3 regions of the Desulfitispora alkaliphila genome follow, and region 2 is predicted to be linked to each of the others. Evidence: riboswitches for the same ligand, from Rfam matches in the RefSeq annotation. Region 2 holds a riboswitch; each other region holds the start of a gene.

Region 1 (7,719 bases), on a different contig from region 2:
CAACTATGACAAGGACCTAGAAGTGAAAAGCTATAGAACTTCTATAGCAAAAGATGAGAAAATCCCAAGTATCAGCTCCCTATTCATTTCCGCTCTATTAATTGAAAACGAGATTCAAGACTTATTTGGCGTAACTTTTAGTGATTTGGTACTAGATTACCATCAAAAATTGATGACTATAGAAGATATTTCTGCACCACAAGCAGTTAGCAACATGAATATTCAATTGGCAGAAAAAAAGGCAGCAAAGAAGGTGAGTGAATAATGGCAGCAAAAAAAATTAACCTGCCCTTTGGTCCTCAGCACCCAGTTTTACCTGAACCGATTCAGCTAAAGCTGGTACTGGAAGACGAAAAAGTTGTTGAAGCTGTCCCCAACCTTGGATATGTTCACAGGGGCTTAGAGGGGCTAGTAGACAAAAAAGACTTCAATCAAATGATTTACGTTGTTGAGCGCATCTGTGGTATTTGTAGCTTCCAACACGGTATGACCCTATCTCTGGGTATAGAATCCTTAATGGATATAGAAGTTCCCGAAAGGGCCAATTACCTACGAGTTGTATGGGGAGAGCTTCACAGAACTCACAGTCACCTGCTGTGGCTAGGTTTGATGGTTGAAGCGTTCGGTTTTGAGAGCTTGTTTATGCAGACATGGAGAATCAGAGAGAAAATAATGGACATTCTTGAAGCTACTGCTGGAGCTCGAGTAATTATTTCTACTAGTATTCCTGGAGGTGTCAGAAGAGATATCTCTGCTGAGCAGACTAAGTGGATATTAGGGCAATTAGACGAAGTAGAAAAAGAGCTTAAATATATAGAAAAGGTATTCCTAGACGATTACACAGTAAAACAGCGAACTGTAGGACTTGGTGTATTGACTAAAGAAGTGGCTCACCAGTACGCAGTTGTAGGACCTACGATGAGAGCATCAGGGATCAAGCAAGACTGTCGTACACTTGGATATGCCGCTTACAATGAATTAGACTGGGAGCCTATTGTTATGAACGACGGTGATTGCTATACACGAATGGCTGTTCGCTTAAAGGAAGTGTTCTTAGCTATTAACTTGACACGACAAGCTTTAACAAAAATGCCTGAAGGCGAAATCAATGTTAAAGTAAAAGGTAACCCTCCTGCAGGCGAAGCACTAGTAAGAGTAGAGCAGCCTCGAGGTGAGCTAGTTACTTACGTAAAAGGTAATGGTACTAAGCACTTAGATAGAATTCACGTTAGAACACCGACCTTTGCCAATGTTCCTAGCTTATTGGCAATGCTACCAGGTTGCGAATTGGCAGATGTACCCGTAATTATCTTGACTATAGACCCATGTGTGAGCTGTGTTGAAAGATAATCGAATACAGTAAAGCGAGGTGATCAGGTTGTTTAAAATGTTAGGGCAAATATTAAAAAATACTTTTTCCCCCCCTGCTACTCGTCTCTATCCTTTTGAGCAGAGAGAGCAATTTCCAGATGTACGGGGAGAATTAGAGATAATAGCCGATACGTGCATTCTCTGTGGCATATGCCAGCGCAAATGCCCTACTGGATGCATTGAAGTAGATAAAGCAAATAGCTCATGGAAAATAAATCCCTATAACTGCATACTCTGTGGATCGTGCGTAGAGATTTGTCCAAAGGACTCACTGTATATGAAACCCCAGTGGCGCAAACCTACTAACACAAAGAAAATTCATGAAGAACACGTAGAGCCAAAGCGAAAGTCAGCAACAGCTGGACGCTAATAGCTGTTGACTACAGCACTTTCCCTTATGAGTAGATGCCCTTGATCCGCATCGAGAGTTGCTTTGACTCCCAGCGGAAGAGTAGCTTGATGTTTCCCGTGTCCTATGGTCATTCCATAGATTGCGGGAACATTGAGCTTTTCTACTTTCTGGACTAAGATTTCTTCTATATTAAAGGTAGAACTAAAGCTAGGCATATATTCTCGCGGACGACAGTTTACAGATTCTCCAACAATTAAACCCGCTATATCCTTTAGCTTTCCTGCTAGCTCTAGCTGGGTGAGCATGCGATCAATTCTATATGGCTCTTCCCCCACCTCTTCTAAAAATAGTATTTTATTAGTAGTATCTATTTCATAGGGAGTTCCCAAAGTGGCGCAGATTAATGATAAATTCCCACCCACAAGATCTCCTGATGCAACCCCGCCATTTAACGCTACTACATAGTGTCCTTTCTCGGGGTTCTTAATCTTACCCAGGGGTTTGCTACTTGTGGTTGCTCTATGTAGATTTTCTACGCTATAGGTACCCGCCTCTTTATTTCTCACTAATGAATTAACTACTGGTCCATGAAAAGTGACTAGCCCTGTTTCCCTGTAAATGGCTAGCTGCATTGCAGTTATATCGCTAAACCCCACAAAAACTTTAGGGTTTGCTTTTATTAAATTATAATCTAGCATGGATAGCAGCCTCATACTACCGTATCCACCTCTGAGACAAAATATTCCATTGATATTTGGGTTTTGAAAGGCATCCATTAAGTCGTTTAAGCGTTCTTCATCAGTACCTGCCAGATAACCCCATCTCTTATTTAAAGATTTTCCTTCTATTACTCTATACCCCAGATCTTCTAAGGCAGCTTTACAAAAGTAGATAGCGCTTGGGCTATTGGCATAACTAGCTGGCGCTACTAAACTTACTGTATCCCCGGGCTTTAGGGCCTTTGGCTTTATTTTCACTTCTCATACCTCCTGAACGTGATGTAACCAATAAAAAAGCTGGTCCAATAAATATTTATTAGACCAGCAAAAAAATATGCACATTATTCTTAACTAGGCTCTTGATACTCCTGCGTCTGCAAAGGTAGCCATTTCACTAACAATTTTGCAGCTTGCCTCAACTAAATGCATTGCCAATACTGCCCCTGTGCCCTCTCCTAAGCGCATATCTAACTCCAAGTAAGGTCGTAACCCTAGGGAGTTTAATGCCCTAGCGTGTCCAGGCTCTGCGGAGCTATGAGAGGGAATTATATAATCTAGACTCTTAGGCTCTATTCTTGCCGCTATCACCGCTGCAGCTCCAGCAATAAATCCATCAATTATCACTGGTATTCGATTGGCTGCCGCTGCCAAAATCACACCAATAATAGCACCTATTTCCAACCCGCCCACTTTATGTAGTATATCTAAACCGTCTTGGGGATCTGGTTGATTTATTTCAATAGCCCGCTTTATTGCTTGGCGTTTGCGCTCAAGTCCTTCATCATTCAGTCCTGTTCCCCTCCCCACTACCACATCTAGTTCCAGTCCAGATCCAACTAAAATTGCACTACTAGCAGTTGTATTGCCAATCCCCATTTCACCTGTAGCCAGTAGATTTACCCCTGCTTTAATTTCTGCTTCTGCTATCTCTATACCCGCCTCAATCGCTTTGATAGCTTCATCTCTGGTCATAGCAGGACCCTTAGCCATGTTGTCAGTTCCCCTTCTGACTTTTTTGTTAATAAGCTGGGGATAATTCATATCACTTGCCACCCCAATATCTGCAACTTTTACGTTAGCTCCTGCGTGGTGAGACAAAACATTAATGGCTGCTCCACCATTTAGGAAGTTTAACACCATCTGAGGGGTTACTTCCTGGGGAAATGCACTTACGCCTTCTGCCACAACCCCATGATCACCAGCCATTACTAAGACAGAGCGCTTGTCTACTTGATTTAATACCTGTTCCCTTATCCCCGCCAGCTTAATTGCTAAATCTTCCAGTACACCTAAGCTCCCAGGTGGCTTGGTCAGACTATCTAATCGCTCTTTACATTTCTCCATTGCATCTCGGTCAAGCTCCCCAATTTTTGAAACAGTTTCCCTTAGTAAACTCATTACAATCATCCCCCTTTTTATTTTTTTGAAATAAAAAACCCCAGCTCAAAATGAGCTGAGGATGTTTCCATTACCCTGCAGTACAACACCTGTCTCCCGCAGATGTCACTAGCGCACTTTAGGCAGGTCTCCTGACTTCCAGATCAAACGCTCCTTGGCACCTTCCCGCAAGATTAACTTGCAGTGGCATAATTGCTCAGAAGCTCTCCAGTTACAGTGGCGGGACCGCTGGAGAATTGCACTCCATTCCCTATTCTCCTACACTTAATGTAGGCACCTAAATGCTTTTACAATATTTTCTTGTTTAGAATTATACCCCAGTGAAGCTTATGCTGTCAAGAGTTGGAGAATTTGTATCCAACCCCCCAAACGGTGATTACATACTTGGGATTTGCCGGATCTAGCTCTATCTTCTCTCTAATGCGTCTAATTAACACAGTGACCGTATTTATATCGCCCACATAATCACTATCCCATATCTTCTGCAGTAACTGTTCTCGAGTAAATACCTGATTTTTATTCTTCATAAGTAGTCCCAATAATTCGAACTCCTTAGCTGTGAGCGTGACTTCATTGCCCCTAACTGTAACTAAACGAGTGCTGTAATCTATACTAACTTCACCCAAAATTAGTTTCGTATCCTCTTCATTCTTATTAAAAATTTGAGCTTCATTTACGCGGCGTAGCACCGCTTTAATGCGTAAAGCAAGCTCAGAAGGGCTAAAAGGTTTAGTCACATAGTCATCTACTCCCATATTAAACCCCACTGCCTTATCCACTAAATCTGCTTTTGCTGTAAGCATTATTATAGGAATTGAATATTTTTTCCTAGCCATACGACAAACTTCATAGCCATCTAGCTTAGGCAGCATTAAGTCTAACACCATTAAATCAGGTTGTTCTAGTTCTATTTGTTCTAAAGCCTTTTCCCCATCTTCTGCTTTTATCACTTGATAACCTTGAGTTATTAGCGTCTGCTCTATAACTTTGATTATTTTCGGTTCATCGTCCACTATTAGTATTTTTTTACCCTCACTCAAGCTCTTCATCCTTTCCGCTGTGATTGTAAATAAATAGACTAAATCTAAAAGCACTGCCCTCGTCTTTTTCAGAATTCACCCAAATTTCACCGCCATGAAGTTCCACAAGCTTTTTGGCAAGAGCTAGGCCTAAACCTGCCCCTCCTTGCTTTACTTCACCAGGTGACTCCACCTGCTTAAATTTATCAAATACGATTTCTTCATTGTATTTATTTAATCCTATTCCCGTATCTAGAACTGATACAACTATTTGGTCACCCATTACATCGGCGTTAACTGTAACAGTTCCTCCTGCAGGAGTAAATTTCAAAGCATTCCCCATCAGATTTAGCATTATTTGAAGCAATCTTTCAGGGTCAGCCTTAACAAGTGGAATTTTGTAACTTACGTTGTTTATTAGGGAAATATTCTTTACTTTCGCAAGAGGCATAAGAGTTTTTTGAGAAAAGTTAACTACTTCTGTTAGGTCTGTGCTGATGAGCTCTACCTTCATCTGACCCGCCTCAATTTTTGCCATATCTAAAAGATCATTAATCATGTCCAATAACCGTTGTCCACACTCTTGCATATCCCTTAAGTTCTCTGCTTGTACCCAGTCTCCTTTTTCTTCAGCTCGCTCAAGCATCAATTCAGTAAAAGCAATAATAGCTGTCAGGGGTGTTCGCAATTCATGACTCATGTTTGCCAAAAATTCAGATTGGAGTTGATTTGAACGCTTTAGTTGTTTCGTTCTTTCCTCTACTCTCTGCTCTAAAACCTGGTACATTTCTTTAAGTTTAATCGCCATACCATCAAAGTCATGGGCTAGAGACCTTATTTCCCCGCACCCCTCAAATTTACTCAGATCTACATCTAAATTCCCTCTTCCCATGGACTTAGTCATTCTGCTTAGCTGGTTTAAAGGATTGGTTACTAAAGTGCGCATTAATAAAAATGTGACTAAAATAGTAGAAACAACTACGATAAGCATCAGAGCTATGTAGTTAATATTATTGCTGCGTTGCTTTTGGTAAAAGCTATCCATTGGAATTGTAATACTTATTGCCCCTGCAAAATCACCTAAACCGTAGCCCTCTTTAGGATACCCTGCAATATCCAACTCTCCAGCTGGCTCACCATGACACTGAAGGCACCATTCCTCCATGTAAAGTGGATACATATAGCGAAAGTAGCGCTTGCCCTCCAGTTCATCCTGCTGCCATACCTCTTTCAGAGAACTATCTTTCTGAAGCTTTTTGATCATTTCTCGCTCTGTAGAATCCGGTTTGTTTTCCTGATTGCGAACCTCAAGTTTTGTCTGCTTTATGTTATATTCGGTCCAATTAGAAAAAATATCACCTACTCCTTTGCCTACTGCCGCAGGGTTTAATTGTTTAAACTCAAAGTTGCCATGTGAATCATAGTTTATAACATCTTGCTTCTGAGCGATAAAAGCCCGCATAGCCTCGAATTGCGTAGCCATTATTTGGGATTTTTCAGTCAAATCATTAATGGCCTGCTGACGCTGATGCTGTATATTCCAAATCAAATTGACAGACATGATTACCACAATTGCTATGGTTAAATAAATCATAAAACGGTGTGCTAACTTATTAAATCTTCTCTTGATTAGCTTATTTAACATCAGCTCACACCCTTCTGCCTAAAAAACTGTGAAAAATCTATGGTTCCCTTTTTATTTATTCGATTATTGTTTTATTTTTCCTGCAAAGAGTGAAGGGGCGGTTCTCCTGACAACCCTTTTAAAAGTTGTCAGGAGAACCGCCCCTTGACATTACTGCCCTAATATTCGTTCTAACTCATTTGCTCTAGCCTGAACGCGAGCTAGTTCCTCTTCTAGTTCTTGTACCCGTTCCTCCAGTTGCTGATCTAAGTAACTTTTAGACACTAGAGGATCGCTCTCAGTACCCGGAGTATTAGAAAAGGCCTCTACCTGAACCCCTACAAAAATTCCCGATATAAGCGCTGCCACTAAAGCCAAACTAACTATAAAAATCTGTTTTCGCTTCATCCTTTAATACACCTCACTTACCACTTACGTAAGTTTTGCCAGTACTTTCAATAGCCCTAGTACCAACAACTCCGATTTTTTCTGCTCCTAAGACTATTCCCGTAAACAGTATTAACAGTATCATCACAGCCTGCGCTGTGGTCAGCATGGTAAGCATCACTGCACTAGCACCTAAAATTGAATTCAATCCGTAAATCACCAGCACCGTCTGCTTATGACTTAATCCCACAGCTAAAAGACAGTGATGTAAGTGTTCTTTATCTGCTTTAAAAATAGGTTGATTTTTCATGTATCTTCTAACAATGGCAAATGCCGTATCCAAAATGGGTATCCCTAAAATCACGATTGGGATAAATAGAGATATTACAGTAGCCCCTTTTCCCAAACCTAACACAGCCAAAGTGGCTAAGTTGAAACCCAAAAACATGGAGCCGGTATCTCCCATAAAGATTTTAGCAGGATAAAAGTTGTACTTTAAAAATCCCATAGTACTAGCAGCGAGAATTAGGGCACAAGTAGCATAGAGCGTCTGTCCTTCTGTCCAAGCCACTACTGCTAATGTAGTTGCTGCGATAGCTGTTACTCCCCCAGCTAAACCATCTAATCCATCAATTAGGTTGACCGCATTGGTCACCCCTACTATCCAAAGAATTGTAAAAGGTATACTAAGAATACCCAGGGATATCATTCCGTCAAAAGGGTTTGTCACAAACTCTACGCCAATTCCAAACAGAACAAGTACTGATGCTGCCACAATCTGGCCCAAAAGTTTAACCTTTGGCTGCAAACCCACAATATCATCAGCTATACCTATTACAACAATAATAG
Region 2 (7,719 bases):
TTTTGACAATGGGCAATCATGTCTGGGATAAGAAAGACGTATACGACTTTATAGATACGGCAGATAAAATGGTAAGGCCTGCTAACTACCCAGTGGCAACTCCTGGAAAAGGTTACAGAATAGTTAACAGTGGTAAAGGGGCAAAGATAGGTATTTTAAATTTGTCAGGAAGAATATTTATGTCTCAGTTGGAGTGTCCTTTTAGGTGTGCAGAAAAGATAATAAAAACTGTAAAAGAAGAAGCGGATATTATTATCGTCGATTTTCATGCAGAAGCTACTTCGGAAAAAGTTGCCTTAGGCTGGTACTTAGACGGCAAGGCTAGCGCAGTAGTAGGTACACATACACACGTACAAACTAATGATAGTAGGGTGTTACCAGGAGGAACTGCCTACATAACTGATTTGGGGATGACTGGTCCTAGAGATGCAGTTCTAGGAGTGAAAAAAGAGATTGTAATTAAGAAATTTTTAACTCATCTTCCCGCTAAATTTGAGATTGATACAGGGGAGTGCCAGCTAAACGGAGTAGTAATTCAAGTAGATCAGGCTACTGGTAAGGCTATAAATATAAAACCTATTCAGCATTCTATAAAATATTGAGAAGAATGCAAAAATATTAAATTAAAAAAAAGGATTTTCTTAGAAAAAATAGAACTTAATACACAATGAATACAGATGTACTAATTTAGTAGGGAGGGGTATTAATGGAGGTTTTAAAAGTTTCGGCAAAATCTAGTCCAAATTCAGTAGCAGGTGCTTTAGCAGGAGTTTTACGTGAGCAAGGGGGGGCAGAAATCCAAGCTATAGGAGCTGGAGCATTAAATCAAGCGGTAAAAGCAGTGGCTATTGCCCGGGGATTCGTTGCACCAAGTGGTATTGACTTAATATGCATCCCTGCATTTACGGATATCCAAATTGATGGCGAAGAGAGAACGGCAATAAAGTTAATTGTGGAACCAAGATAATATAATATTTTTTTAAAACCTGTTTATTCTAAAGATAGACAGGTTTTAATTTTATACTTTATTGAAGATAGTGAGGGACAAATATGATAGATTTGCACATACACACTAGGGCATCTGATGGTACACTATCTCCTTCGCAAGTTATACAAAAAGCTGTAGAGAAGGGATTATCTGCTGTAGCTATAACCGATCATGATACAGTAGATGGGGTTGAAGAGGCAATTACTGAAGCAAAGAAGTATAAAGAGATTGAAGTAATTCCTGGAATAGAGTTAAGTACTTACTGGAAGAAAGCAGAAATTCACATTTTAGGATATTACATTGAGTACAAAAGTAAATGGTTATTAAATACACTATCATATCTGCAGAGCAAGAGGTTAGAGCGGGTTAAAAAAATGATTGATAAGTTAAATCACATGGGGTACAAAATAAATTATAAAGACGTAGTTTCAAAAACCGAGGGTTCTGTGGGGAGGCCCCATGTAGCTAGTGCACTAGTTGATTACAAATATGTTACCTCAATAGGTGAAGCCTTCGATAACTTAATCGGGTATGATAAACCTGCCTATGTGCCTAGATATAAACTTACACCGGCAGAAGCTATAAAAATAATAAATAAGGCAAAAGGGGTCGCAGTACTAGCCCATCCAGGTTTGTATGCATCAGAATGGGAAGGAGCCATGGATGAGATGCTTACTGCTGGGTTAAAGGGGATTGAAGTTTACTATAGACTACATTCTCAGGAACTTCAAAAACACTTGCTAAACCTAACAAATCGACACTGTTTAATAGCAACTGGAGGCTCAGATTTTCACGGTGGGAACAGGGAAGAGAATCTAATGGGGACACCTGAAGTTCCAGCAACTGTGCTTCAACAATTGCAAGAAGCGCAAATTGAGGGTAAATGTCAATAATAATCTGAGTTGGTAAGTAATATAATAGTACCACATTAGTGATTAGGTGGTGACTATATTGATAGATAAGACATCTGACTGTGGATGTGATGATCTAAGGCGAAGAATAAGGGAACTGGAAGAAAAGGTGAACCACTTGCGAATTAGTAGGCGAGTTCTTATGAATTTAGTGGAAAAGACAGAGATGGAAAAGAAAAAGCTATACGAAGAAACTACTGTTAGGGAATTTAGGCTTATCGAGTTTCCTAAAGACAGGTAAATGAATAGCAAAAAGGGAGGATTTATGGGTAGCAGCAAAGTTATTCTAATAACTGGAGGAATAAGATCGGGGAAGAGTAAATTTGCAGAGGAGCTTGTAGAAAAAACAGGCAAAGAAATAATCTATTTGGCAACGGCGAAAGTTGATGCTGAAGACTTAGAAATGAAAAAAAGGGTTAACTTACATCAAAAACGGAGACCTGTCAGTTGGTTCACATTTGAAGAGCAGCAGGACTTAAGTAATGTTTTAAAACTAGAAAATCTAGAAAAATACCATAGTGTTTTATTAGATAATCTGAGCAATATCTTAACGAATAACTTTTTTGTCAATGAAAGTGAGATAACTGAGGATGATCTTGAAGCTATTGTAAACAGTACCATTAGTACTATTAATGAGCTTAAAATAAAAGGTATAAACGTTGTGATTGTAACTGATGAAGTGGGACTGAGCTTGGTATCCCCCTATAAAAGTGGAAGGCAATTTCAGGACTATTTAGGACTGTTAAATCAGAAGGTAGCAGAAATTTGTGACGAAGTCTATCTAGTAGTTGCGGGGATACCGGTACAGATTAAAAAATAAAGTTTTTGAAATATTCTTTAAAAATTCAGTATATAAAAAGGAAATAAGAAGTAAGAGTAGAAATTATATATTATGCAGAAAAATACAATTTAAAATGCAACAGGTCTAAAGTGAAAGCTTTAGAGTAATAGGGAAATCGGTGTAAATCCGATGCGGTCACGCCACTGTGAAAGGGAGCTTTGTGCATAATCCCACTGAAGCGTAGAGCTTTGGGAAGGGGCACATAGCTGTGAACTTGAGCCAGGATACCTGCCTGTTTGTTGTCACCGCTAAACCTACGATGCATAGGTGGTGAATGGTAATATAACAGACAAACTTTCGCCCCGTAGGTGAAGAGTTTGTTTTTTTATTTGGGGGGAACATATGTTTCTGGATGACAGTATGACATACAAGCAAGTAAATGGAAAACAACTTAAAAGAGGCTATACTACCGGTTCCTGTGCTGCGGCAGCAGCTAAGGGAGCTGTGAGCATGCTCTTTGCTCAAAGGGAAGTAGACAGCGTGCACCTGGTTACACCAAATGGTCAAAGGTTACAGCTAAAAAACAATTCGGTTAAGCTTACACCAAAAAGCGCTACTTGCTATGTGGTTAAAGATGCTGGTGATGACTTAGATGTGACCCACGGCATTCAAATATATGCCACTGCTGTACAAGCTGATAAGGGTATTAATATCGAAGCGGGAGCAGGTATTGGTGTAGTCACAAAACCAGGACTAGCGGTTGCCGTAGGAAACCCTGCAATTAATCCAGTTCCAATGGAGATGATTCTAGTTGCAATTAGAGAAGTACTGCCTGAAGGGTACGGCGTTACAGTGAAACTTGAAGTTCCTGAGGGGGAAAAATTGTCTAAGAGAACCTTGAACCCAGAGTTAGGGATTAAAGGTGGAATTTCTATTCTCGGCACTACAGGAATTGTAGAGCCCATGTCTGAGGAAGCCTTTAAGGAATCTCTAGTTCAGGGAATTGACGTGGTAAGAGCGCAGGGGTACAAGGAGGTAGTATTCACACCTGGCAAAATAGGGTATAGGTTTTGCACCACAAAACTAGGCCTTAATGAAGGCAGGATAGTCCAAACTAGCAATTTCTTTGGATATATGTTGGAAATGGCAGCGCAAAAGGAGGTATCTCGGGTTCTAATAGTGGGGCACGTTGGTAAAATTGTCAAATTAGCAGCAGGGGTGTTCCAGACCCACAATAAAATTGCAGATGCCCGTTTGGAGGTAATCGCAATGCAAGTGATGTTATCTGGAGGAGGCTTAGAGTTAGCAGAGAAGGTTTTAGGCTCTAATACGGCAGAAGAAGTAATATCTATACTAGCTCAAGGAAACAGGGAAGATATATGGTTTCAATTAGCAGAACGAGCTAGCTTTAAAGCAGAGAGATATATAAAAAAACAGTTAGAAGTGGGTGTGATACTTTTAAGTCTTCAAGGAGAAGTAATTGGGTACAGCGAAAATGCTATTAGTTTAGGGGAGAGGATGGGATGGCAAAGCAAATAACTGTTATTGGGGTAGGACCTGGAGATAGAAAATATTTAACCCAGATTGCCCAAGAGAAAATTGATAAAGCAGAAATAATAATAGCTGGCAAACGGCATTTGCAAGAATTGTGTATAAACAATAAAAATGCTCATGAGATAGATTCCGATTTAAAGCGGGTTGTAAATCACATAGATCAAAATAGGGATAAGAGAATAGCAGTATTAGTATCGGGAGATACGGGATTTTACAGCCTACTAAAATATTTAAAGAACCATTACTCCAGCCAAGAACTGGAGGTAATACCGGGGATAAGCTCCGTACAGCTTGCTTTTGCTAGAATAACAGAGTTATGGCAAGATGCGATTATGACAAGTCTCCACGGCAAGAGTATAGATATTATAGAAAAATTTATAGATGAAAAAAAAGTAGCCCTTCTAACTGATAAGCAAAATACTCCTCAAGAAATCGCTAAGGTATATGTGGAGCAGGGATTAGGAATGCGAAAATTTTTTGTTTGTGAAAACTTAAGCTACTCTAGTGAAGTAATCGTAGAAAAAAAAGCTGTGGAAGTGGCTGTAGATGCGGCTAAATACAATAATTGTGTAGTGGTGATTATAGATGACAATAGCTGATAGTAAATTTATTAGAGGTAAGGTGCCCATGACTAAAGAAGAGGTAAGGGCTATAACCTTAGGGAAAGCTGCTGTAAGTGCAGGGGATATTGTTTGGGATGTGGGGGCTGGAACTGGATCTCTCACAGTGGAAGCAGCTTTACTAGCACCTAGGGGACAGGTTTATGCGGTGGAAAAATCTGAAACGGCTTTAATGGTATTAAAGCAAAATATTAAAGAATTTAAGGTGCAAAATGTAGAGGTTGTTCCTGGGGAAGCTCCCGATGCACTGAGGCAACTGCCAAACCCCAATATAGTATTTGTAGGTGGCAGTGGCGGTAGGCTAGACAAGATAATTGGAGTGATAGCTAAAAAGCTAGAACCTAAAGGCAGGGTAGTGTTAAACGCCATTACACTCAATACTGTTACCACTGCTATAGAAAAGCTGAAAGCAAGTAATTTTCAAGTAGACATTACACTAGCAGCAATTACAAAGCTAGAACCACTAAAGGATAACTTTATCTACAAAGCACATAATCCTGTACATATAATAAGTGCAGTAAAGGAGGAAGAGAATTGAACAATAGTAAACTTTACGGTATAGGAGTGGGACCTGGAGACCCTGATTTAATCACTGTGAAGGCTCAAAAAGTTTTAAGTGAAGTTGATGTTGTTTTTGTTCCCAAGTCAAAGCTTGAAGCAGAGAGTATAGCCTTGCAAATAGCTCAAAAGTTTATTCCAAAGGGTATACCTGTTGTAGATATTTTACTTCCCATGACCAGCAATAAAGAGGAGTTGCTTAAGCACTGGCACCAAGGGTGCCAAAGAATTAAAGACCAGCTACAAGGTGGAAAATCAGGTGCATTTATCACCTTAGGAGACTCCATGTTGTATAGTACCTACAGTTATTTATTGGGGATTTTAAAAAAAGAAGAAATTAATATGACCATAGAGACTATTCCTGGTATTACTGCTTTTTCTGCATCAGCAGCAGCTACTAAGTGGCCATTAGCAGAAGGGTCTGAGAAGCTGGCAGTAATCCCAGTGCTAAAAGACGTAAGTGAATTAGAGTCAGTACTCAATTTGTTTGATAATGTAGTATTGATGAAGGTAGCTCCAAGCTTTAAGAACATCATTAACGTTTTACAAAAACGCAACTTATTACAGCAGGCCATTCTAATAAGTAAGTGTGGCCATCCGGATCAAGAAATAATTGAAGACTTGGAGAATGCCAGGGAAGAGATACCCTATCTGTCTCTAATGATTATAAAAAAGGGGGATTAACAGTATGAAGGTGTACTTTATAGGGGCTGGCCCTGGTGATCCTGAGCTTCTCACTATCAAAGGAAAGACGCTAATAGAGAAGTGCAAAATTATCATTTATGCTGGGTCTTTAGTAAATGAGAGGATTTTAGAATACGCGCCTAAAGATGCTAGTATTTACAACAGCGCTAAAATGACTTTAGAGGAAGTTGTGGCCGTTTATAAAGATGCTCAAAAGCAGAATATGGATGTAGCCAGAATTCATACGGGAGATCCCAGCATTTATGGGGCTATTAAAGAGCAAATGGATGCTTTGGCAGAATTAGAAATTGAGTATCAGATGGTGCCTGGAGTTAGCTCTTTTTTAGCGGCAGCAGCTGCTGTGGAGGCTGAGTTTACATTGCCGTCAGTTTCCCAAACTGTGATTGTTACTAGACTTGAAGGAAGAACACCGGTACCTGAAAAAGAAAAACTAACTGCCCTAGCTAAGCATCAGGCCAGTATGTGTATTTTTTTAAGTGTCCACATGATAGAGGACGTGGTAACGCAACTGAGTACTCAGTACCCTGAAGCTACTCCCATAGCAGTTGTGGAGAAGGCGTCTTGGCCCGAAGAAAGAGTAGTAACTGGGACACTAGAGACAATTGCCGCAGCTGTTAAAAAGGCGGGGATAACAAAAACTGCAATGATTATGGTGGGGGATTTTTTGGATAGTGAATATGAGCGCTCAAAGTTATATGATCCTCAGTTTAGTCATTGCTATAGGGAAAAAGAATGAAAAAAATTGCACTAGTTGCAGTTACCTTAACAGGTACTGAGCTACTGGAGAAGATTTATTACTACTACCCTGAAGGGGATTTTTATACAAATCAGCAGTGGCTAGACAGGGGATGGGAAATTCCCCAAGAGAGGTTTTTTGGTTATAGCTCATTAAAAAATTTAATCACAAAAATTTATGGAAAATACCATGGGTTTATAATGGTAACAGCTCTAGGGATAGTCTTTAGGACTTTTGCCCCCCATATCAAGGATAAATACACAGATCCTGCTGTGGTAGTAGTGGATGAACGGGGTAAGAATGTAATTAGTGTATTAAGTGGGCACTTAGGAGGAGCAAATGATTTATGTAGGCAATTGGCTCAATACCTGCAAGCAAACCCTGTTATTACAACTGCTACAGATGTAAATGGGCTCTTTGCCTTTGACAGCATAGCTAGAAAGTACAACCTTAAAATTGAAAACCCCATTAGCTTAAAAAAGTTTAATAGCGCTTTACTGCAGGGAGAAGGAATAAAAGTTTATATTGATAGTGGAAACAAGATATTACAGGATTTAAAATCTAATGGTACCAATATAGAAATAAGAGATATAGAAGAGTATTTAGAAACTAAGTTAGGAAAAGAGCTGTGCTGTGTCATTACAAATAAAAACAGCGTATTTGATCAAGCCAATGAAAATCTACTAGTTATGAGACCGCGCAATATTGTTTTGGGTATAGGGTGTCGGCGAGGTGTTGCAGCTGCTACCATAAGAGAGCTGATTACTGAGCAGATGGATAAACTGAATTTGAGCCAGTTATCTATAAAGGCAATAGCTACTATTTCATTAAAGGAGGACGAGGAGGGACTAAATCAAATAGCGTCA
Region 3 (7,719 bases), on a different contig from region 2:
TCATTGCTTACAACTAGCATGAAAAATAAATTAAGTATTAATGCAGTTACAATAACCTTCTTAAATTTAAACATTTTTTTAACCTCCTTGTGTTTTTCTAATTTTTCTCAAAATTTGATTTGCCTCACCAGCGCTCTTAGGGGTGAAGTCAGTGCCTGCAAAAACTTTTGCCAACAAAGGGGTTCTGAGCTTTGCCTCCTTCATGACTTTTTCCTCACCTAACATAGCAACAGAACCCTTAATTTTTAATTCTCCTTTTGCTAGTATGGCTACATCTTCAGCCCATGAGTAGGCTATATCCACATTGTGAGTTGAGAGAATAATCGTCTTACCTTCCTTAGATAACTCCTCTAACAGATCCACTATTTTCTCTGTTGTATCAGGGTCTAATCCTGAAGTAGGTTCATCTAGTACTAATATTTCTGGCTTCATGGCAAGCACACCAGCTATTGCCGCTCTTTTCTTTTGTCCCAAGCTCAAGTTATGGGGTGACTTATTCTTCAGATCAATTATTCCAACTTGATCCATGGCAGCCTCTACTCTTTCCTGTAACTCTTTCCCTCTAATACCTTGATTCATAGGCCCAAACGAAACATCTTCTGCAACAGTGGTTGAAAACAGTTGATTATCCGGATTGTCGAAAACCATACCTATCTTGTTTCTAATCATAGTTAAGTTACTTTTTTTAACTCTATAGTCTTTGATAGATATTTCGCCTACCTGGGGCATTATTAAGCCATTTAGGTGGTATAACAAAGTCGTCTTACCACTGCCATTTGCCCCCAATATAGCTACCTTTGTACCCTCCACTATGTTCAAACTCAAGTTATGCAACGCCTTAGTTCCATCTGCATAAGTATGGCTCAATCCAGTAATTTCAACTGCATTCATCCAATCATCCCCATATCTATAATCGAAATCAAGACAATCACTACCATAGCAACTCCGCATTTAAACCAATCAATAGCACTAGCAGAATTGACTACTTCTGTTGAACTAAAACTTCCATTATAACCCCGGGCAAGCATAGCCTTGTGCACTGCCTCAGCCCTATCCAAAGATTTGACAAACATACTTCCACTTATCTCTCCGTAGGTCTTAAAAGAACTCACACATAATCCCCCAGAAAAACCCCTTGTTACCAATGCCCGTTTAAGCCCTTTCACTTGGTGATAGAAGATTGCTACGTATCTATAAGCCAGCATTATGATATTGACTACCGTGGGCGGGACACCTACTTGAGATAAGCTTTTAATATATTCATGTACTGGTTGTTTACCCATTAGCACTACTACTATTATAACTGAGGTAATGGTTTTGAGCATTAATCCAGCCGAAAAAACAATTCTCTCAACAGAAGGATTTAACCCTCCTCCAAAAGTGATTGCTAAACACATAAAAAGAGCAAAGGGCAATGCTAGAGCTACCCTAGTTCCTATGTGCTTCAAGGACAAACCCGTACTAATTGCTACACCTAAGGTAATAATAAAAGCTAAAGAAAGTGCTGTTAAACTAGATAAATTTATCACACCCACTGCAAAGAGTAATGCAGATATAGTTTTAATTTTTGGGTGCCAACTTTTTTTATGGGAATTAGTCTCAAATGTAGTACCCATATGCAGCGTTTTGATTTTCATTAAACGCCCACTCCTCTTTCTAGCAATTGGGGTCTTGCAACAGAAACCATCTTGATAGCAAACCCTGTCATTATTCCCTCTACTATGGCTAGAGGTAGATAACCTACGGCCAAAATATTGATTACTGAAAACATCCCATCTCCGTATATATAGCTACTACCAAGAAGTATTAAAACTAACAAAACAAAACACCCTACCACAGCCACGCCGCCAGCTATAGCTCCACGCCAAAAAATTGGTATGTTCTTTAGTATGTAAAACAGTTCTCTCGCTGCCAGAGAGGGGATTACAACCAGTAACATATTGGCTCCCAAGGTGGTTATGCCACCGTGTTGAAATATAAATGCCTGTAGCAATAAGCCCCCCAAAACAGCCACGGCTACTCTTCTACCCAACACAATGCCCATAAACCCAGCTAACAAGGGATGAATTGTTGTTGGCCCAACAGGGATACTCACTAGAGACAGTACAAAAAAGGCACCAGTTATTAGACTTATTTTCGGAACTTCTTCGCTCTTTATGTTTTTGCTTCCCCAATAGGCAACAGCACCGGCCACAACCACAGAAACCCCAACCACTGGCGTGCTAAGCACTCCATCAGATAAGTGCATACTTTATCCCTCCTTTTGTAAAAAAAAGCTCTCCAGATATAATTCTGGAGAGCCTAAAAGTTAAGAAAAACCTTCACTCATCACCTCCCCATCTCTCGCAGTTCAACAGTGATCAAAAAACAGGCAGGTCTCCTGGCTCTGGTTCAACACTTTACTCCGCCTTCCCAGACATAGTCCAGTGGCTTCTTGGAGCAAGCTCCCCATTACAGTGGCGGGACCGCGTCGGAATTACACCGACTTCCCTATTAAGTCTCTATTACGAGACACCTATTTTTGCAGTTATTTAATTGTTTTATCTTTTATTTAATACGTAAAGTCAGACCAGTAACTCTTCTGTTGCTGTAAACCTGACATACTATCCTTATCAATACCCTTAGTTTCTAAGTACAGGTCTGTCACATATTGATCTAATTCAATAGGCATTTTTATAACTTCAGCCTTACATTTTTCCCCACACTCTATTAAGTGCTTGATTGCTAGAGCGTGAATAGCAAAACCGATGTCCATCACCTCCGCAGGCTGCCCATCACCAGAAGCTGAATTGACAACTCGTCCTTCAGCGATTAAGAATACTTTTCTGTCATCTTTGAATTTATATTGCCTAATATTATTTGCCACTTCTTTAGTTTTTATCGCTTCCTCTTCTAAAGCGCTTTTATCTATCTCTACATCAGAATGACCTGCATTGACTAGAATGGCTCTGTTTTTGAAATAGGGTAAATGCTCTTTGTTAATAACTTCTTTATTTCCAGTAGCGGTAACAATATAATCTCCTCGCTTTACTGCTTCAACTACTGGCATAACCTGAAAACCTTTTAGCATTGCTTCACTTGCCCTAACTGGATCTAATTCACACACTATCACCCTTGCACCAAGTCCACGCGCAACTTTTGCTATTCCCCTACCGCACCAGCCATAGCCTATGACCACAACAGTCTTTCCACCAACTAAAATGTTTGTGGTGTAAGTTATGCTACTCCACACCGATTGACCAGTTCCATGAATATCCTCAAAGATGTGTTTACTAACAGAACAATTCACTGCCAAAACAGGGTATTTTAGCTGCTTCTTTTCATACATAACCTCTAGTCTTCTCACACCTGTAATGCTCTCTTCACTTGTCCCGATAAAATTCTCAGCATACTCTGCGCTTTCTTCATGAAGTTGCTTAGTTAGAATAGCTCCTGAATCCACAATCACATGAGGCTTGCACTTTAGTATCTCTTTCTGATATTTTTTGTGTTCTTCTAAATTTGACCCATATTGACCTAGGACTCTTATTCCCTCTTCGCTTAAAGCTGCAGCCACATCGTCTTGTGTGGTGAGGGGGTCTGCCTCTACTAGGCAGACATTTGCTCCTGCCCTTCTGAGCATTATGGCCAAATTGGCAGTAGTTGCCTCTATATGTAAACGCAACACAATATTCTTATCTTCAAAAACTCTAGTTATAGAAAACTCTTCTTCTAATTGCCTCAAGATGGGCATGTGTTCGCGAACCCATTTTATTTTTTGATTTCCTTGTGGGGCCAATGTTATTAAGCGTATCATGGAATTACTGGGCACGAAAATTCCTCCTTTTTTCAGAAAAATTAATTTATTATCCTAATTATAACACAGGTCGTTATAAAGAAATAGTAAAGACGATAAACTTTTCCAGATTATGAAAAGTTTATCGCCTTTAAGGGGGGGAAAGCTATTTTGACACTTGCTGTATCGGGGCACTAACAGCTTGCTTGTTAGATATAATACTATCAAAGCATTCATCTACGTGATAAGACGACATTGGTTCAGTTGCCAAACTTACTAATATTAAGGTTATTGCAGAAAGGGGTAATCCCACTAACAATGGGTCAATTACCGTCCACGGAAACTCAACCAAAACTGGTCTGCCAAAAAGGGCCTGACTAACTCCTAAAGCTTGTGCCTCAGCTGCATGAGTGAACAGATACATCATAATAGTCGCCATTACTCCTACACACATACTGGCCAACGCTCCTTCTTTGGTAGCCCTAGGCCAATACAGGGCTGCCACATAAGTTGGCAGAAATGTTATAGCGCATAACCCAAAGAACATAGCCGTAGCCACAGCGATTATATTCCCTGGAAGTCTATAACTTAGGAAAACCGTTACCACTAAAGCAACTATTATTCCCAAGCGATGGATGAAGATACTTTTGCTCTGATCACCAGTTTTTCCACCCATGTAAATATCCCTACTTATAGATGTCCCCATAACATGAAACTGACCGCTAAGGGTGGACATGGCCGCACTAATTAATACTAACATGAACATTACTGAAAACCATTGGGGCAAAGCTTCGTTTATATAAAGGGGAATTACCCTATCCATATTGGGAGCACCAGTTCCTGGGTCCACAGCAGCTAACATAGAAATTTTGCCTAGGTTCTCGTAAAAGTAAACGTTAGTCAAAGCACCTACTGTCATAGCCACACCAGTCATGAAAAGAATAAAAACTCCGCCAATAGCAACAGCCCTATTTATTTCTTTATTAGTCTTTACAGTCATATATCTTACTGCCAACTGAGGCTGAGCTAAAACTCCAATTCCTACCCCCATTACAATGGTTGATACTAACACCCACCAAAGCTCCGAACCATATTGGGGCATTTTCGTCCAACCCATATGCCCCTGCTCAACAAGGGAATTTGGTACTTGCGACGCCAGGCTAGTTAAGGCTTCATGGGCTGGTGTTATCCCTCCTAGATTTTTATAGGTTATCACAATCAAGATTGCCATTCCAATAAACATAATTGTTCCTTGAAAAGCATCAGTGTAGAAAACTCCCTTTAAACCACCGGTCATTACATAAACTGCTACTACCAAGGCAAATACTATTAGTCCTACATTATAATTGATATTCAAAGTCTGCTCTATAAATCTGGCTGCACCAATCATCACCGCAGCCGCATACAAGGGCATTGTCACAAATACTAGCGTTGCTACAAGCTTTTGCATTAAAGGAGATTGAAATCTCCGTGATAAAAGTTCAGGAAAAGTTGTAGCTCCAATATTTTTACTCATTGCTCTCGTTCGCTTACCAAAGAATACAAAGGCAATAAATATGCCTACAAAGATATTAAGAACCGTCAACCACAAGATGCCCAACCCGTATACTGCAGCAGCTCCACCAAAGCCTACAATTGCCGCAGTGCTGATAAATGTTGAACCGTAAGCCATAGCCATTAAGTAAGGGTGCACTTCTCCCCCAGCTAGTAGATAATCCTTATCTGAGTTAGTTTTTCTATAAGCTATATACCCCAACATAGCAATAATAGCTAAATAAATCACTAATAAAACATACGTCCAATTCATCCAACTTCACTCCTTTTAATTACTTATAACTATTCCAGTTAATAACCCCATACGCTAAACACAAGATCCCACCTAAAATCGATAATCCATAGGCTAAAAAAATCGAAAAGTCAGGTATACCTAACATGTTATCCCTCCTAATAATTCTTAGTCGTTTCTCTCGGCATACTATTTATATATGCAAAAACTGTGCCAAACTAAAAAGAGCCCTATTTAAGGACTCTCCATAACTTAAAGTTTTCCAAACTATCATTTATGACACTTTACTAAACTTGTGCCTTGCTAGATCGAAACAATAGTTTCACTTTTGACATTTATTTTTTTTCGTACTTCCGCTGCATCCCATATTTTTTTATTCTCCGATTGAGGGTGGACAAACTTACACCTAACCGCTCCGCAGCTTGCATGTTATCACTGGATCTATTTAGTGTAGCTAGTAATATTTTTTGCTCTACCTGGGCCAATATTTCATCCAGTCCCAGAGTTCCTACTTGTTCCTCCCACCCACAATTATTTTTACCTTCCTCTATTTCCGCAGCTCCTTTTTCAAACAGTTGCATAGGCAAATCATCTAAATCGATCTTATCACGACCTGTGGTTACAGCAAGTCTCTCCACTATATTTGCTAATTCTCTTACATTCCCAGGCCAGCGATATTCTTCCATGACATTTAAAGCAGCCCTGGTAAAGTGCTTATTAAAGCCATACTTTTCATTAAATCGCTGAAGGTAATACCCTACAAGCAATGCAATATCCTCTTTTCGCTCTCGCAGGGGAGGTATTTTAACCGGTACCACATTTAGTCTATAATATAAATCTTCTCTAAATTCCCCTCGAGCAATCATCTCATCTAGATCCTTATTAGTGGCAGCTACTATCCTCACATCTATTTTAGTTGCCTTTTCTCCTCCAAGCCGCTGAACCTCCTGCTCTTGAAGGACACGAAGTAATTTAACCTGTAACTCCAAAGGCAAATCTGCAACTTCATCTAAAAAGAGGGTTCCCCCGCTTGCCAGCTCAAAGTAACCCATCTTCCCTTCTTTCTTCGCCCCTGTAAACGCACCAGGTTCGTAACCAAATAGCTCAGATTCAAGCAACTCTCCAGGAATTGCACCGCAGTTTATTTTTACAAAAGCCCCCTTGTTCTTACGATAGCTTAATTGATGCACTAGATGGGCCACATTCTCTTTCCCCACACCAGATTCTCCTAATAAAAGTACAGTGGTGTCTACTGGAGCAATCCGCTTAGCCACTTCTATCACCTGGATTATCCCTTCACTTTTCCCTACAATATTACTTTCGGCTAACTGCTGTTTCCTAAACTCCTCTAGCTGCTTTTCATACTTGTTAGTTAGTTCCCGAGATTGCTCAAGTTCCTGCTTCAGGTAGTTAAGCTCGGTGACATCTCTTACATTAGTCACAACTCTCTCTACTTGCCCATTATTATCAAAAATCGGGTACGCCGTAGCGATTGCGTGTTTTCCTGTATTGAATTGCTGCATTACAGTAATTGGCTTTTTTTGCTCTATTACCTTTATAGTAGCCGATTGGTTGACCACTTTTTCCTCAAGCATACGATATAGACTTTCCCCCATAAAATCTTCCCGCTTTAATCCTGTAACTCGAGCAAAGGCTGGGTTAAGTCGCAAAATCTTCCCATCGCCATCGGTTATACATATTCCATCATGAGAGCAATCTATAACAGCATCTAGTTCTCTGTTGAGCTCTTTAACTACCTCCAACTCTGAGGATATTCTGGTAATCTCAGATATATCTTGAAATACAGCAACAGCCCCTGCCAATTTCCCCTCCAATCTCAAAGGGGTTCGATTGGATATAAAAGTCTTTTCTCCATGGGTTACTTTTTGACTGTATTGAGGCTTCCCAGTCTCCAGAACCTCTATTAAACCTGTGTTAGGAAACATATCCTTCACGTATTTACCTAAAACCTTTGCAGGCTGTACTGACAACAGTCTAGCTGCTGCCTCATTAAATAGTGTGAGCCTACCATCCTGATCTACAGCCATTATCCCATTATGAGTAGAGTCCAAAATATGCTGAAATCTCTCTTTGTGCATACTCAAGGTCCGCTTAAACCCCTGATTGATTAGCTCAGGAGTGGTAACCCCCACAAAGT

Evidence for each region. Region 2 has a riboswitch for cobalamin ahead of cbiD (cobalt-precorrin-5B (C(1))-methyltransferase CbiD). Riboswitches for the same ligand answer to the same signal wherever they lie in the genome.
Region 1: linked by a shared signal. The riboswitch ahead of cobT (nicotinate-nucleotide--dimethylbenzimidazole phosphoribosyltransferase) and the one ahead of cbiD (cobalt-precorrin-5B (C(1))-methyltransferase CbiD) in region 2 are both predicted to bind cobalamin.
Region 3: linked by a shared signal. The riboswitch ahead of GGQ84_RS02245 (CbiM family transporter) and the one ahead of cbiD (cobalt-precorrin-5B (C(1))-methyltransferase CbiD) in region 2 are both predicted to bind cobalamin.

Annotation. Positions count from the first base shown of each region.
Region 1 covers NZ_JBNPXS010000005.1:71,386-79,104, forward strand. The annotation lists gene GGQ84_RS03295 (NADH-quinone oxidoreductase subunit C) at 1-265, shown strand, start outside; gene GGQ84_RS03300 (hydrogenase large subunit) at 265-1,350, shown strand; gene GGQ84_RS03305 (4Fe-4S dicluster domain-containing protein) at 1,388-1,741, shown strand; gene GGQ84_RS03310 (S66 peptidase family protein) at 1,738-2,700, opposite strand; gene cobT (nicotinate-nucleotide--dimethylbenzimidazole phosphoribosyltransferase) at 2,794-3,840, opposite strand; cobalamin riboswitch at 3,945-4,135, opposite strand; gene GGQ84_RS03320 (response regulator) at 4,176-4,880, opposite strand; gene GGQ84_RS03325 (ATP-binding protein) at 4,873-6,504, opposite strand; gene GGQ84_RS03330 (hypothetical protein) at 6,655-6,891, opposite strand; gene GGQ84_RS03335 (glycosyltransferase family 4 protein) at 6,905-7,719, opposite strand, start outside.
Region 2 covers NZ_JBNPXS010000022.1:24,409-32,127, forward strand. The annotation lists gene GGQ84_RS09180 (TIGR00282 family metallophosphoesterase) at 1-602, shown strand, start outside; gene spoVS (stage V sporulation protein SpoVS) at 707-967, shown strand; gene GGQ84_RS09190 (PHP domain-containing protein) at 1,051-1,881, shown strand; gene GGQ84_RS09195 (hypothetical protein) at 1,940-2,140, shown strand; gene cobU (bifunctional adenosylcobinamide kinase/adenosylcobinamide-phosphate guanylyltransferase) at 2,165-2,719, shown strand; cobalamin riboswitch at 2,804-2,990, shown strand; gene cbiD (cobalt-precorrin-5B (C(1))-methyltransferase CbiD) at 3,083-4,219, shown strand; gene cbiE (precorrin-6y C5,15-methyltransferase (decarboxylating) subunit CbiE) at 4,204-4,833, shown strand; gene cbiT (precorrin-6Y C5,15-methyltransferase (decarboxylating) subunit CbiT) at 4,820-5,392, shown strand; gene cobI (precorrin-2 C(20)-methyltransferase) at 5,389-6,096, shown strand; gene cobM (precorrin-4 C(11)-methyltransferase) at 6,101-6,853, shown strand; gene GGQ84_RS09230 (cobalt-precorrin 5A hydrolase) at 6,850-7,719, shown strand, end outside.
Region 3 covers NZ_JBNPXS010000003.1:119,122-126,840, forward strand. The annotation lists gene GGQ84_RS02230 (hypothetical protein) at 1-74, opposite strand, end outside; gene GGQ84_RS02235 (energy-coupling factor ABC transporter ATP-binding protein) at 79-891, opposite strand; gene GGQ84_RS02240 (energy-coupling factor transporter transmembrane component T family protein) at 888-1,637, opposite strand; gene GGQ84_RS02245 (CbiM family transporter) at 1,637-2,248, opposite strand; cobalamin riboswitch at 2,354-2,534, opposite strand; gene GGQ84_RS02250 (adenosylhomocysteinase) at 2,552-3,811, opposite strand; gene GGQ84_RS02255 (sodium:solute symporter family protein) at 3,942-5,582, opposite strand; gene GGQ84_RS02260 (symporter small accessory protein) at 5,602-5,709, opposite strand; gene GGQ84_RS02265 (sigma 54-interacting transcriptional regulator) at 5,897-7,719, opposite strand, start outside.